2 regions of the Modestobacter sp. SYSU DS0875 genome follow, and region 2 is predicted to be linked to the other one. Evidence: riboswitches for the same ligand, from Rfam matches in the RefSeq annotation. Region 2 holds a riboswitch; the other holds the start of a gene.
What was found. A riboswitch is a leader RNA that binds a small molecule or an ion and turns the genes downstream of it on or off. The one in region 2 is predicted to bind cyclic di-AMP.

Region 1 (6,994 bases), on a different contig from region 2:
GGGGTCTCCGGGGTTCCCGCGCTGGACGTCCTCGCGGCGCCCGGGTGTGGCGTCGCTCACACATGGTGGCACGCCAGGGCACCGATCAGCAGATCACCGCGCGACCGATCTGCGCAAGATCCGTCCCACGGGGTGCGCACGATGACCGGTAGTAGGACGTCCTCGCATGTCAGACTGCACACCGTGACCGCCGGCACCACCCGACTCGACGCCACCGACGCACGCCTGCTGCTGGCCCTGTCCGAGGAGCCGCGGGCCACCGTCCTCGCGCTGGCCCGGACGCTCGGCCTGGCCCGCAACACCGTCCAGGCCCGGCTGGCCCGGCTGGAGTCCACCGGCGCCCTCGAGCCGTTCGAGCGGCGGGTGCGCCCCGAGGCGCTGGGCTACCGGCTGGGCGCCTACGTGACGGTGCAGGTCGTGCAGCGCAGCCTGGCCGACGTCGCCGAGGCGCTGGCTGCGATCCCGGAGGTCCTGGAGGTCACCGGGCTCTCCGGCGTCGCCGACCTGCTGGTCCGGGTGGTCGCGACCGACGCCGACGACCTCTGGCGGATCAGCGAGCAGGTGCTGGCGATCCCCGGCGTGCAGCGCACCGACACCAACCTCGCGCTGCGCCGGTTCGTCGACCACCGGATGGCCCCCCTGCTGGAGCGCGCTGCCGGCGCCACCCGCGGCGCCGAGGACGGCGCCGGCGCGGGCTGAGGGCCGGCGCCCGGCGGGGTACTGGCGCCCCGGCCCGGCCGCGCGCATGCTGCCGTCGTGCGCAACAGGCCGACGACCGTGCCGCTGACCTCTACCCTGCTGACCTGCGCCCTGCTGGTCGGCGGCTGGGCCGCCGCCCCTCGCGCCTGGGCCTGCAGCTGCGCCGGAGCGAGCACCGACGAGCAGTTCGGCCGGGCCGACGCCGTCTTCACCGGCACGCTCCTCTCCCGCGAGGTGCTGGCGCCGGCAGGGTCGGGACGCAGCAGCGGCGACCCCGCGCTGCACGTCTTCGCCGTCGACACCCTGCACAAGGGCGTGGCCGACCCGCGGCAGCAGGTGGTCTCCGCCGACTCCGGCGCCAGCTGCGGTCTGGAGCTGGCAGGTGACGGACCGTTCCTGGTCTTCGCCACCGACCCGCCGGACCTCCCGGAGGGTCAGCTCGCCGCCGACCTCCGCGGCGGCACCGCCCCGCTCACCCCCGAGCTGGCCGCGGAGGTCCGGGACCTCGCCCCGGGAACCGAGGGCCTGCCGCTCACCGGCGCCCCGGGACCCGCCGACCCGCAGGCCGCCGCCGCGGGTCCGTCCTCGGGCGCGGGGACCGCCGTGGGCCTCGCCGTCCTGGCCGCCGGCGCGCTCGGCGTCCTCGGGTGGCGGCGGACCCGGCGGCGCGGACCCGCCGTTTCAGGGTCGTCGCCTGCCGGGTAGGGGCGCGGCCATGGCGAAGCGAACCTCTCTGGGCACCATCGGCAAGGGCCGGCGCGGGATCAGCACGCTGGGCTGGGTGCTGCGCGGCGCCGCCGCCGGTGCGGCCGGCACGACGGCGCTGAACGCCGTCACCTACCTGGACATGGTGGCGCGCGGGCGGGGCAGCAGCTCGACCCCGGAGCAGACCGTCGAGGCGCTCGCCGACAAGGTGCACGTGCAGATCCCCGGCGACGAGGAGACCCGGCAGAACCGGGTGCAGGGGCTCGGCCCGATGACCGGGCTCGCCGCCGGCATCGGCATTGGGGTCCTCGCCGGGCTGGCCCGGGCCGCCGGGTTCCGCTCCCAGCCGCTGGTCGGGACGGCGCTGACGACGGTCGGCGTGCTGATCGGCTCCAACGGCCCGATGACCGCCCTGGGCATCACCGACCCGCGCACCTGGTCGACCACCGACTGGGTCAGCGACGTCGTCCCGCACCTGGCCTACGGCGCGGTGGTCAAGACGACGATGGACGCCTTCGACCGACCCTGACCGGCTCCGCCGGTCAGCCGGCCCCGGTCGGAAGCCCGCCGATCATCCCGACGACCCGGGGTCCGCTCACCGACGTCACGCTCGCCCCTGCCAGCCCCGCGCGTCCACCCCGCCGGGCACCGGCGCATCGGGGTCGTAGGGCGTGCGGGTGAAGACGAAGGTGGCCAGGTCCAGGTGGTCCGGGGCGATCCGCAGCGTCTCCCCCGCGTAGTAGCCGTCCAGGCCCACCCAGGTGCCGTCCGCCCGCGCGGTGAACCGACTGGCCCGGCCGGGGCGACCGGGCAACGGGCCCAGGTGCAGCAGCCGATCGCCCTGCGCCCGCAGCACGTGCGGGGCCGGCCCCCAGAACCAGACACCGAGGACGTCCAGCGGCACGGGCGGGGGCGCCGGCGTCCAGGCGTCGACGACGCGCGGCTCGGCCGCCCGGAGGTCGGCCAGCAGCCCGGGGACGAGCGGGTCCAGCCCGCTGGTGGTGTTGGCCAGCATCACCCCGCCCGCCTGCTCGGCCCGGTCGACGAACACCCCGGCGAGGAACCCGGGCATCGAGCCGCCGTGGCCGACCAGCGTCACCCCGTCGGCGCGCACCACCTGCAGGCCCAGGCCGTACGCCGACCAGCCGGCCGCGGCGGAGTCGACCCCGGCCGGCACGGTCATCTCCTCCAGGGTCGCCGGGGAGACCACGTCGGCGGTGTCACCGAGCAGGAAGACGGCGAACCGCCCCAGGTCGGCCAGCGTCGCCCACAGCTGACCGGCCGCGGCCATCACCCCGGCGTCGTGCTCGGGCTCGGGCAGCACGACGTCGGCCCACGGGTGCACCGCGTGGCCCTGGGCGGCAGCGCCGCTGGGACGCGGGGTGGTGCGGGTCATGCCCAGGGGCAGCACCACCTCGTCCCGGACGACGTCCGCCCACGGCCGGCCGCGGTGCCGGGCGACCAGCTCACCGAGCAGGCCGAAGCCGAGGTTGGAGTAGTGGAACCGCCGGGCGGCGCCGAGCACCACGTCGTCGTCGCTGAGCGGCAACTCGGCCAGCGATCCGCCGGGGACGCGCTCCCACCAGCCGCCCGGGCTCTCCGAACCCGCCCCGGCGAGGTGGGAGAGGAGCTGACCGACCGTGCGGTCGCCCAGCGGGGTGCCCGGCAGGTGCTCGTCCAGCAGGTCGTCGAGGCCCAGGGCACCCTCGTCGCGCAGCCGCATCACCACCAGGGCGGTGACCGTCTTGCTGATCGAGCCGAGCCGGTACTGGACGTCGGTGTGCGGGTCGGTGACGTCCCCGCGCCCGGCCGACCAGGCGAGCCCGCCGTCCCGGACGACGCCGGCGACCAGGCTGGGCGCCCGCCCGTCGCGCTGCACGCGGGCGGTGCGGGCCAGCAGGGTGCGGGCGGTGGAGGGCAGCACGGGCTCGGCCATGCCGGGAGGCTAACCAGCCCGGACGGCTGCGGTCTCCCCCACCGGCAGCCGCCCGGTGCGGCGGGCCCAGTGCTCGAACCAGAGGGTGACCAGCGGCGGCACCGAGGCGGCCAGCGCGAGGATGGTGGTGCCGAGGGACCAGCCGAGCACCCGCCAGGCGACGAGCGTCACCGCGACGTAGGCGATGAAGACCGCACCGTGCACCGGGCCGAACACCTGGACGCCGACCTCGGAGGTCTCCGGCACGTACTTGACGAACATCCCGGCGAGCAGCAGCACCCAGGACACCGCCTCGGCGACGGCGACGACGCGGAACGTGCGGGCGACGGGAGCGGGGGCGAGCAGTCGGGCAGCCACGACCGGGGACAACGAACCACCGGCGCCCCGGTCTCCCGGATGTGATGAAGGCCCCCCTCCTCCCCACCCCTCGCAGGCTCAGGGCGGGACCCGGGAGGGGGCCGTTGCAGGGCGCAGGGACACCGGTGCCCCGGCCGCCGCGAGGCGACCGGGGCACCGGTGTTCGTGCTGGAGCGCTGGCGTCAGCCGGCGATCCGCCGCATCGCGGTGATGCTGCCCATCACGTCGATGCTGGCGACCTTGACGACGTCGCCCGAGGTCGGGGCGTGCACCATCTGGCCGTTGCCGATGTAGATGCCGACGTGGCTGACGGGCGAGTAGAAGGCGATGACGTCACCCGGCTGCAGCTCGCCGCGGGAGACCGCGCGCCCCATCGTCGCCTGGGCCCGGCTGGAGTGCGGCACGGAGATGCCGGCGGCGGCGTAGGCGTACTGCACCAGACCGGAGCAGTCGAACGACCCCGGGCCGGCGGCGGCCCAGACGTAGGGCTTGCCCTGCTGGGCCATGGCGGTGCTGACCGCGGTCGCCGCGGCACCGCTGGAGGCGACGACCGGGGCGGACGGGGCCTGCGCGGCCGGGGCTGCGGCGCGGGCGGCGTTGCCACCCCCACCCGAACCGGAACCGGAACCGGAGCCGGCGGCCTGGTCGGCCGCCGCGGCCTCGGCGGCGTGCTGCCGCTCGGCCTCGGCCCGGGAGGCGGCCTGCTCCGCGGCGGAGAGCCGCTCGTACATCGCCTGGTACTCGGCGATCTGCTTGTTCAGGTCGGTGCGCTGCTGCTCGACCCGGTCCAGCTGGGCCTGCGCCTCGGTGGCGGCGGCCTCGGCCGCCGCCTGGGCCTCGGTGGCCTGCTCGTCGGCCGCGACGGCCTCGCCCAGGATCCCGTTGTTGTGGTCGGCGATGGAGCCCAGCGTGCCGACGCGGTCCATCAGCTCGTCGGCGGACTCGCTGGTGAGCATCGCCTGCAGGGTGCTCAGCTGGTCGCCGGTGTAGGCGCTGCGGGCGACCTCCCGGACCCGGTCACGGGCGCCGGCCAGGGCGGCCTCGGCAGCCTCGACCCGGGCGGCGGCGTCGTCGACCTCGGCCTGCTTGGTCTCGAGTTCGACGCGGGCGTCGTTGAACTGCTCGGTGACGACCTCGAGTTCGTGCGCGCGCTCGGCGACCAGGGTGGCCGCCTCCGCGGAGGTGGTGGGTTCGGCCGCGGCGGGCGCGGGGGCCAGCAGGGTGGTGGCCACGAGGGCACCGGCGGCGAAGAAGGTGACGACGGCCCGGCGGGGAGTGGACCCGCGACGGGCAGGGTTGAGCGAACTCGCCATCTTCGGCGGGTGGTCCTTTCTTCCAACGTGCCGCCTACCGAGTTAGCTGACGGGTTCGGATGGGAAGACACCCGGCACGTGCGGCCCGGCTGGGCCGCGCAGTGCTTCACCCCAGTGCTGCGGTGGGTCCCCGGTCCCCTGGCCCGCCGGAGTGCACGGGCCGCGGAGTTCGGCGGCGGTCTGGTCGGTCGCCACCGAGAGGTGGCTGAGGTGCCCGTCCGGACCGTCGACCACCGTAAGGGCGTTATGGGCTCGTGACAAAGGCTCTTTGCGATTTTGTTGAGAAACTCCGTGCGTGTGCTGCAACACGCTCACCGAGCGTGATCGGCGCGCCGGGATTGCGGACCGCCGACGTACACGGCCCCGCGCTCGTCCGCGCCCGGGACGTCGACACGCGGTCTGAACTGGGCACCCAGGTCCGGCGCCGGACGGTGCGGCCGCGCGGCGCCGTCCGCGCCGCCGCGGACCCCGCCGGCCCCCTTCCGTCACGCTGCGCCAACGACTCCGCACCCCTGCGCCACCACCGCATCAGGGACTGAGCGCTCCCCCGGCGCGGCGTTCGCCGGCCCTGGCCCGGGCACCTGCTAGAGGGGCCCGGATCACGGCGCGCCAGGATGACCCGGTGCCGACCCTCGCCACCGCTCCCTGGGACGACCCGGACGTCGTCGCGCTGACCGCCGCCCAGCAGGTCGAGCTGCGCGCCCGCTACGACGGCGCCGGCGAACCCGGGGTGCCGCCGTCCGCCGCCGACGTCGCGGTGGTGCTGCTCGCCCGCGACGACGACGGCACCCCGATCGGCTGCGGCGCGCTGCGCCCGCTGGGACCGGGCGAGGCTGAGATCAAGCGGATGTACGTCGTCCCCGGCGCCCGTGGGCGAGGGGTGTCCAGGCTGCTGCTCGCCGGGCTGGAGGCCGAGGCGGTGGCCCGCGGGTGGACCACGGTGCGACTGGAGACCGGCGTCCGGCAGCCGGAGGCGATCGCGCTGTACCGGTCGACGGGCTACCGGCCGGTCGAGGCGTTCGGGCACTACGTCGGCGCCGGCGACCCGCACGCGGTGTTCTTCGCCCGGGAGCTGGCGTGAGCACCGCGGCCCGCTACGACGCGGTCGTCGTCGGGGGCGGGCACAACGGGCTGGTCGCCGCCGCCTACCTGGCGCGCGCCGGGTGGTCGGTGCTGGTGCTGGAGCAGCGGGACGTGCTCGGCGGCGCCGCCGTCAGCCAGCAGGTGTTCCCCGGCGTCGACGTCCGGCTCTCGGCGTACTCCTACCTGGTCAGCCTGCTGCCCGACCGGATCGTCACCGACCTGGGCCTGCCGCTGGACCTGCGGGACCGGGCGGTCGCGTCCTGGACGCCGCTGCGCCGCGACGGCCGGCACCGCGGGCTGCTGGTCGAGCGGGACGAGGGGCCGGCGACGGCGGCGTCCTTCCGCGCGCTCACCGGCGGGGACGCCGAGCTGGCCGGCTGGCAGCGGTTCTACGGCCGGCTGGCCACGCTGGCCGCGGACCTGGCGCCCACGCTCACCGAGCCGCTGCCCAGCGAGGCGGAGCTCGCCGGCCGGCTGCGCGACCCGGGCCTCTGGCACGACCTGCGCGAGCGGCCGCTGGCCGACGTCGTCGCCGACCACCTGTCCGACGACGACGTGCGCGGCATCGCCCTCACCGACGGCCTGATCGGCACCTTCGCCGACGTGCACGCCGCCGACGGGCTGGCCGGGCGCTGCTTCCTCTACCACCTGGTCGGCAACGGCACCGGCCGGTGGCGGGTGCCGGTGGGCGGCATGGGCGCCGTGAGCGGCGCGATCGCCACCGCCGCCCGCGCGGCGGGCGCCCGGCTGGTCACCCGGGCCACCGCCACCGCGATCGAGGCCCGCGCCGACGGGGTGACGGTGCACTGGACCGACGACGACGGGACGGCGCACGCAGCCGACGCCGGGCACGTGGTGAGCGGCGCCGCGCCGGCCGTGCTCGACGAGCTGCTCGGCGCGC
Region 2 (6,994 bases):
ACAGCCCGCCTCGTAACCGGGACCGCACTGCTCCGCTGGTACGGCTACCTGCCCATCGGGGCGGCGGCACCATGAGCGTTCGTGGTCACTCGCGGTACGACTCCGTTGGGTGGCAGGGCCCGGGCCAGCTCGGGCGAGGCACCCGTCGTCGAGAAGCCTCGCCAGCACCGCCGCTGTGCTGGACGAGTGAACACCCCAACAGATCCGCACTGGGTCGCCGAGTCAACGCTGGCTGAGCACGTTGATCAGCTGCCCGGCGTGCCTGGAGAGCCGCGGTCGTCGAGGCTGCGGGTGAAGAGCACGCGGTGCAGTCCGGGGCCGTCGTGGTCGCTGTGGACCGGGATCCCGTTCACCGTCCGGTCGCCGGGTTCGAGGCGGAAGCCGAGCCGGGTGTGGAAGGCGATCGAGTTCCGGTTGCCGGGGCTGGTGATGCACCCGACCTTCCAGGCCCCGCGCGCGGTGGCGGCGGCGCAGAATCGCGCGTAGAGCCAGCACCCCAGGCCAGCGCGCTGGCCTGCGGGATCGACGCCGACGAAGTGCACGTAGGCCAGGCCGGGGTGGGACGGTGAGAGGAATCCGATCAGGAAGGCCACCAGGCGCCCGTCGTCGTCCTCGATCCGGTAGCTGGTGTCGGTGAAGTGCTCGAAGAACAGCCGGGGCAGCAACGCTGCCCGCTCCCGCGCTCCGGCCTCGCCACCGAAGCCGGCCCACCACTGGCCCAGCACCGTCTGCACCCGCGTGTGGTCGTCGGCGTGCGGGTGGCGCACCGACCAGCCCGACGGGAGGGCGGAGATCAGCGGCTCGTTCACCGGGCGTTCCCGGTCCGCCCCGGCCGCAGCTGTGCAACCGGTCGGTCCACCAGCTCACCCAGCCAGTCGGTGACGACGGGCGCGACGATCCCGGCCAGCCGCCCGTAGCCGGCGGTCGAGGGATGGAAGGCGTCCCCGGCGGCGACCTCCGCGGCCCACACCGGGTCGTCGGCCAGGACGCCGACGTCGATGAACGGCACGGCACGCTGAGCGCACACCTCGGCCATGCCGGCCGCCAGGTCGGCCGCGCAGGCGCTCAGGGAGGGGTCGAGCACCGGTGGCGGACCGACCACCAGCGGCGCCCACCCAGCGGTGTGTGCGTCGTCGAGCATGTCGGCCAGCACGGCCAGGGTCCGGTCGCGGCGCACCCGCCGCCGTCCCCACTGTTCATCGACGTCGTTGACCCCGATGGCCAGCACGACGCCGAAGCGGTCGCCGTCCTTCAGCCGGGTGCGGGCCTCTCCGAACCAGCGCCGCGCGATGTCCACGGACGTGTCCCGACGCACGCCCAGGTTGTAGACCGTCAGGATCCAGCGGGAATCCTGTGCTGCGGTTGCCACCCGGCCGACCCACCCCGCTCCGGTCCGATCCCCGACCCCGGCGGTGAAGGAGTCCCCGAAGACACAGACCCGCACATCCGACGGGGCCGTCACGACGTCGCGGGATCGCCGCTCCAGCACGTGCCGCTCCAGCGGCGGCGCGACACGGGAGTGCACGCGACGACGACCCAGCCGGCAGACGCATGTGACATGACCACCAGCATAGTCATGCATGAGCGCGCATGGTCAGTCACCCGTCTCGCCCGTCTCGCTCGATCGACTGGCGAGCGAACAGCAACGGTCAATGCGCATGCATCAACACGAAGAGCGAAGTGCCCCGGCTCCGCAACAGGCCGAAGCCAGCTCGCCGCCGTCGTCCCACAGCGGGATCCCCTTGCGGGACGGCGGCCGGCTCGTCGCCAGGCAGCCCTGCGGTACGTCGGTAGCTGCCTCCGCGCGGGACGGCGGTGCGTACGTTCGGTTGGTGGCTGAGTCCAGCGAACGGGTCGTGGCCGAGGGTGGCCCGCTCGACGGCACGGAGATCGATCTTGCTCGCAGCGCGGACGAGGTCGCCGTCGAGATGGCGGATCGCTCACTCCACAGATATGTGCGCACGAGCGTTGTCCGCCAGCTCCGGTCCGGGTCGCACGGAGCAGTGTTCCGCTGGGCTGGCCGCCCATAGTGCGGAGCTCGGAGGGAGCCCGACCGAGCATCGGCGATCGGGATTCGCTCGGGACTGACCGGACGATCCCCTCCCCCGGCTGGCTGCCGGGGAAGGGGCGCTCGTCGGCGATCCGGCCTCAGCGGCCCATGACGGCGGGCGTCAGCCGGGCAGGAACGACACGTGCGGGTGGTCCATGTGGTTGGCGGTGGGCGACCCCCGGTCCGCCATGCCCTGCCACGTGCCCGTACGGGCCTGCCAGATCCGCTGCTGCCAGATCACGTACTCGACCCGGAACCGGGACGCGTTGTCGATGACGTACTGGGTGACGGCGTCACCCTTGGCCCGGTCGGTGTGGACCATGAAGTCGGCCGCGAGGTCCTCTGTCGGGCTGTGGCCGGGCCGGGTCACGACCGTCCCGACGCCGAACCGCTCGGCGACCTCCTGGACGGCGGGGCGGACGTGCGGAGCCCACACGTCGTAGGCCCCCGCGCTCGCCGCCGGAGCCGCGGGAGCGGCTGGCGCGGCTGGCGCGGCTGGCGCGGCTGGCGCGGCACGGTCCGCGCTCCGGCTGGCCGGCCGCTCGGCGACCCGGGGCGCGGCAGCAGCCACCGTGCCGCCGAGCACGAGTCGCTGACCGACGCGCAGGGCGTTCGGGTTCCCGCCGATGACCTCCCGGTTGAGCGCGTGCACCTGCTGCCAGGTGGTGCCGTGGGCGGCCGCGATCCTGCCGAGCGTGTCGCCCGCCCGGACGACGTACTCCCGCGAGACGCTCTGCGAGGTCACGGCCGGCGCCGCGGGTGCCGCGCCGCCGATGGTGAGCACCTGGCCGACGCGCAGGCGGTTCGGGTCGGCGCCGACGGTGCCGGCGTTGTCCGCGTAGATGGTCTGCCAGGTGGTGCCGTGGGCCGCGGCGAGGGTGCTGAGGGTGTCGCCGGGAGCGACCGTGTACTCCGCGGCGTGCGCCGGGGCGGCCACCGCGAGGGGAACGGCCACTGCTGCCGCGACCGTCAGGGCGGGACGGGTCACGGACGCCATGCTCGGGCGCCGGGTGGGACGGAGGTGCCGTCCCGGGTGTCGCTGTGCCATGGATGTGCGCCTCTCACCGCCTGCGGAGTTAGCTGTCGGGTTCGGGCGAGAGCTGCCCGGCCGCGGATGCGGCTTCACCCCAGGGCCCGAGGGCCCGGTCCTGCGCGTGGGTCCCCCGCGCCTGCCCGTCGTGTCGTCTGGTCCGGTGGCGGTGGGCAGGTTCGGCGGGCCGCCATCCGGGTCCTCCGCAGTCGGTGGACGAGCGCACGGTAGGCAGACGGCGATCGGCCACGGCAATCCCCCGATTGCCTCCACCGGGCTCTGGAACGGGCAGGACCCGGGGGTGCCGACGCGCCTCCTCGGCCGCCGCCGGACGGCCAGCCGGACGCGCCTGACCTGCCGTTTCCGCCGTTCGTGACCTGTCCGCACGCCAGCGGTGGGCACCGGCCGCAGCGCCGTCCGCTGTCGGGTTCGGTTGCAGAGTCAACCTACTTTCCGTCGGTATGTCGTCACCCACCGCAGTCACTCGGCGCGCGTGCCACCGTCGCCTCCGCCGGCGTCGGCGGTGGCCGGTCCAGGTACCCGGCCACCGGCCGGGAGACGGAGACGGCCCCGGCCGTCCTCCTCGGCGAGGAGGTCGACCAGGGCCGTCCGGGCTGCTCCGTGGCGGAGCGCTGTCGCGGGATCGGCGATCAGGCGCGCCGACCGCCGGTGAACCGGCTCAGCAGTCGCTTGAGCAGGTTGGCCTTGACGAGTCCAGAGATGAGGCCCATGTCGTTCCCTCCAGCAGTTGACGTTCCCCGGGGCCTACCCTCCGACGCCGCAGACATCACATGCGGCCGGAGGAGGCGGGGTCCCCGGCTGGAGCACCGACGGCGGGAACCGCGGGACGGACCCCGGACGTTCACCCGGCAGCCGGCACACCGCCCTGGACGAGGAGCACCATGACCACCCCGCTGCCGACCGGCGCCCTGGACGTGCGCGCCGACGACGAGCTGTCCTGGCTGCTCTGGCTGGACCCGACGGTGATCACCGTCCTCGGTGGCGTGCTCGTGACGCTCCTGCTCCTGGCCGCGCTCGCCGGATGGCTGGTCCTCCGACGGGTCCGGCGCAGTCCGCTGGCGGCCCGGGGCCGGGAGCTCGCCGCGCGCGGCCGCGAGCTGGGCGTGCAGGGCGCCACCGCCGTCGCGGCCAGCCGCCTGCCCCCGGGCCCGCGACGCTCCTGCGCCGAGCTCCAGCTCGAGGTCGCCCGCGCTCGTGATCGGCTGCGCCGCCAGGTCGCCTCCGCTCAGGCCGCCGGTGCCCACCTCGGCGAGGTGCCGGACCTGGTGCCCTCGCTGGACGCCGAGGGGCGCGGGCTCGAGCAGCGCCTGCGGCAGCGGGCCCTGGTGCACGACCCGGCCGGTGCCGACCCGGCGCCGGAGGCACGGGCCTACCTCGACACGGTCGCCGACGTCTGCGGCGCGGTGTCCGACGCCGAGCAGGCCGCGTGCGCAGCGGGCCGACCGGCCACCGACGTCGCCGAGGCGGTCAGCGCGCTGCGGGCGCACACCACCGCCTACCAGGAGCTCACCGCACCCCCGGTGGCACCTCCGCTGCCCTGGACCCCGCTCCCGGCACCCCAGGCACCGGCCAGGGAACCCGGGCAGGCCTGACCGGATCCGGGGCGCTGTCGGGCTCTGGTCACGGAACCGTGGGCCAGCTGCACCGGTCGGTCCGGTCGCGGCCCTAGGCTCCCGCATCGTGACCCAGCAGGCACCGACCTCGATCGTCCAGCGCTACTGGGACGGGCTGTGGAACCGCCGCGATCTCACGGTGATCGACGAGCTCATCGCCGAGCCCTACGTGCGGCACTCCTCCGCCGGGACCCGGTCGCTGACCCGGGCGCAGTTCAAGCGGGAGGTCCGCGAGTCCTGGCAGCTGCTGCACGACCCGGCCACCACCGTCGACGACCAGGTGACCGCCGAGGACAGGATCTGGACGCGGGCCACCACCACCGGCCTGAACCTCGAGACCGGGCAGACGTCGGTGGTCACCTGGCTGGTGGTCCACCGGGTCGCCGACGGCCAGATCGCCGAGTCCTGGAGCGCCACCCTGCCCGGCGTCGACTGGCGCTGACCCCGCCCCGCCCGGACCGCTGCGGCCGGTGGCTCAGCCCAGGTCCCGCAACCGGCCTGCGCCCGCCATCCGGCGCCGGCTGAGGACGGCGTACAGGGCCACGAAGGCGAGCACACCGGCGCCCATCCCGATGAGCGTCCACCGCAGCCCGATGAGGTCGGCGAGCAGGCCCAGCGGGAGCGCGGCGATGCCGAACGCGCTGAAGCTGAGCATGATCAGCCCCTGCACCCGCCCGTGGTACTCCATGTCCGACAGGGCGATCAGCTGCGACTGGTTGGTGGTCTGGAAGGCGAGCATCGACGCGCCGACGGCGAGGAGCACGACCACTGCGACGTAGGCGTTGGGCGCGATCGCCAGCGCGCAGATGGCGAGGCCGAAGACGGCGCCGGAGCCCACCAGGACCCGGGTCTGCCGCACCCACGAGGCGCGCCGGCCCAGCAGCAGGCCCGCCGCGACCCCACCGACCGCGGACGTCGCCGCCAGGACGCCGTAGCCGACCGAGCCGAGGCCGAACAGGTCGCTGGAGATGGTCGGCATGAAGGCCAGGTACGGCAGCCCCATCATGGCGACGCCGATGCCGCACCACACCAGGGCGCTCAGCTCGGGGTGCCGGCGGACGTAGCGCACCCCGTCGGCGAGCTCACCGAGCGGGGACCGGCCGGAGGCCTCACCCTGCCGCCGCCCGGCGGGCAGGGCTGCGGTGAGGAGCACCCCGACGGTCGCCAGCGCCGCGCTGAACAGGAAGACCGCCTCGATGCCCCAGGTGACCGCACCGATGACCACGCCGGCCAGCGCCGGACCGACCACCCGGTTCACCTCGGCGTTGACCAGCAGCAGCGAGACCGCCTGCGGCACCGATCCGCGGGGCACCAGCTCGCTCAGGAAGGCCATCCGGGCCGGGTTGAACAGCGCGAAACCCACGGCCTGGAGCACGCCCGCACCCAGCAGCATCCAGTAGGCGATGACGTCGAGGACGACGGCCAGCCCGATCCAGGCGCTCGACACCGCCAGCAGGAGCACCGAGACCTGCAGCACCAGCCGCTTGGGCAGCCGGTCGGCGGCGACCCCACCCCACGGTGTGGCCACCAGGAGGGCCACGCCGAACGCCAGCAGCACCCCACCCAGGGCCGCGTTCGACCCGGTCAGCTCGAAGGCCAGCCAGCTGCGGGCGATCGCCTGCGCCATGACGCCCAGGAAGACCGCCGCGGCGTTGAGGTAGAGGACCAGGAAGCCGCCGATCCGCAGGATCGCCATCGCGCCCAGCACCGACGGGGCCTCCGGCGCCTCCGGGGGGACGGTCCCGCCGGGGACCGGGACCGCCGGTACCGGCACCTCGGCTCCCTGAGCCGGGCCGGACGCCGGTGGTGACGATGCGGATGGTGGCGATGCGGATGGTGGCGATGCGGGCCCGTCCTGCTCTGCGTCGACGTCCCGGATGGCTTCCCCGCTCATGGCTCCCCTCGCCCGGCGCCCGCACGGGGTACCCGACCGTCCAGCACCACCTCCCGAACGGACGGGGGCACACCCGACCATGCCACAACAGGAGCAGGACGCCACGGTGGTCGGACCGGGACGGAAGGCCGCCGCACCGGTACCGCGCCCGCTGCCCGCGGTCACCGCTGCACCCTCGGGACCTGTGGGGATCGGGTACGTGCGCGGTCAGCCGTCCGGGGTGCGCGCCTCCTCCTCGGCCGGCGTCCGCCGCTCGAACCAGAGGATGCCCCCCAGCGACACCACCAGCCCCCACGATCGCCGATCCGCGCGCCGCGCACCAGTGCGCTCACCCGCCGTCTTCGTCCCGTGGTCCCGGCCGGCCATCGTGGTCGAGGTGCGGGGGT

Region 1: another riboswitch for cyclic di-AMP. It lies ahead of ACI79Y_RS10140 (NlpC/P60 family protein); the one in region 2 lies ahead of ACI79Y_RS14490 (LysM peptidoglycan-binding domain-containing protein).

Annotation. Positions count from the first base shown of each region.
Region 1 covers NZ_JBJHAH010000013.1:72,207-79,200, reverse strand. The annotation lists gene ACI79Y_RS10165 (Lrp/AsnC family transcriptional regulator) at 184-699, shown strand; gene ACI79Y_RS10160 (hypothetical protein) at 757-1,404, shown strand; gene ACI79Y_RS10155 (hypothetical protein) at 1,415-1,933, shown strand; gene ACI79Y_RS10150 (serine hydrolase domain-containing protein) at 2,009-3,340, opposite strand; gene ACI79Y_RS10145 (DUF3817 domain-containing protein) at 3,350-3,697, opposite strand; gene ACI79Y_RS10140 (NlpC/P60 family protein) at 3,880-5,010, opposite strand; cyclic di-AMP (ydaO/yuaA leader) riboswitch at 5,026-5,195, opposite strand; gene ACI79Y_RS10135 (GNAT family N-acetyltransferase) at 5,633-6,091, shown strand; gene ACI79Y_RS10130 (phytoene desaturase family protein) at 6,088-6,994, shown strand, end outside.
Region 2 covers NZ_JBJHAH010000024.1:15,292-22,285, reverse strand. The annotation lists gene ACI79Y_RS14505 (arginase family protein) at 1-16, shown strand, start outside; gene ACI79Y_RS14500 (N-acetyltransferase family protein) at 246-809, opposite strand; gene ACI79Y_RS14495 (GDSL-type esterase/lipase family protein) at 806-1,582, opposite strand; gene ACI79Y_RS14490 (LysM peptidoglycan-binding domain-containing protein) at 2,172-3,038, opposite strand; cyclic di-AMP (ydaO/yuaA leader) riboswitch at 3,121-3,217, opposite strand; gene ACI79Y_RS14485 (hypothetical protein) at 3,983-4,693, shown strand; gene ACI79Y_RS14480 (ester cyclase) at 4,782-5,156, shown strand; gene ACI79Y_RS14475 (MFS transporter) at 5,190-6,488, opposite strand; gene ACI79Y_RS14470 (hypothetical protein) at 6,816-6,974, opposite strand.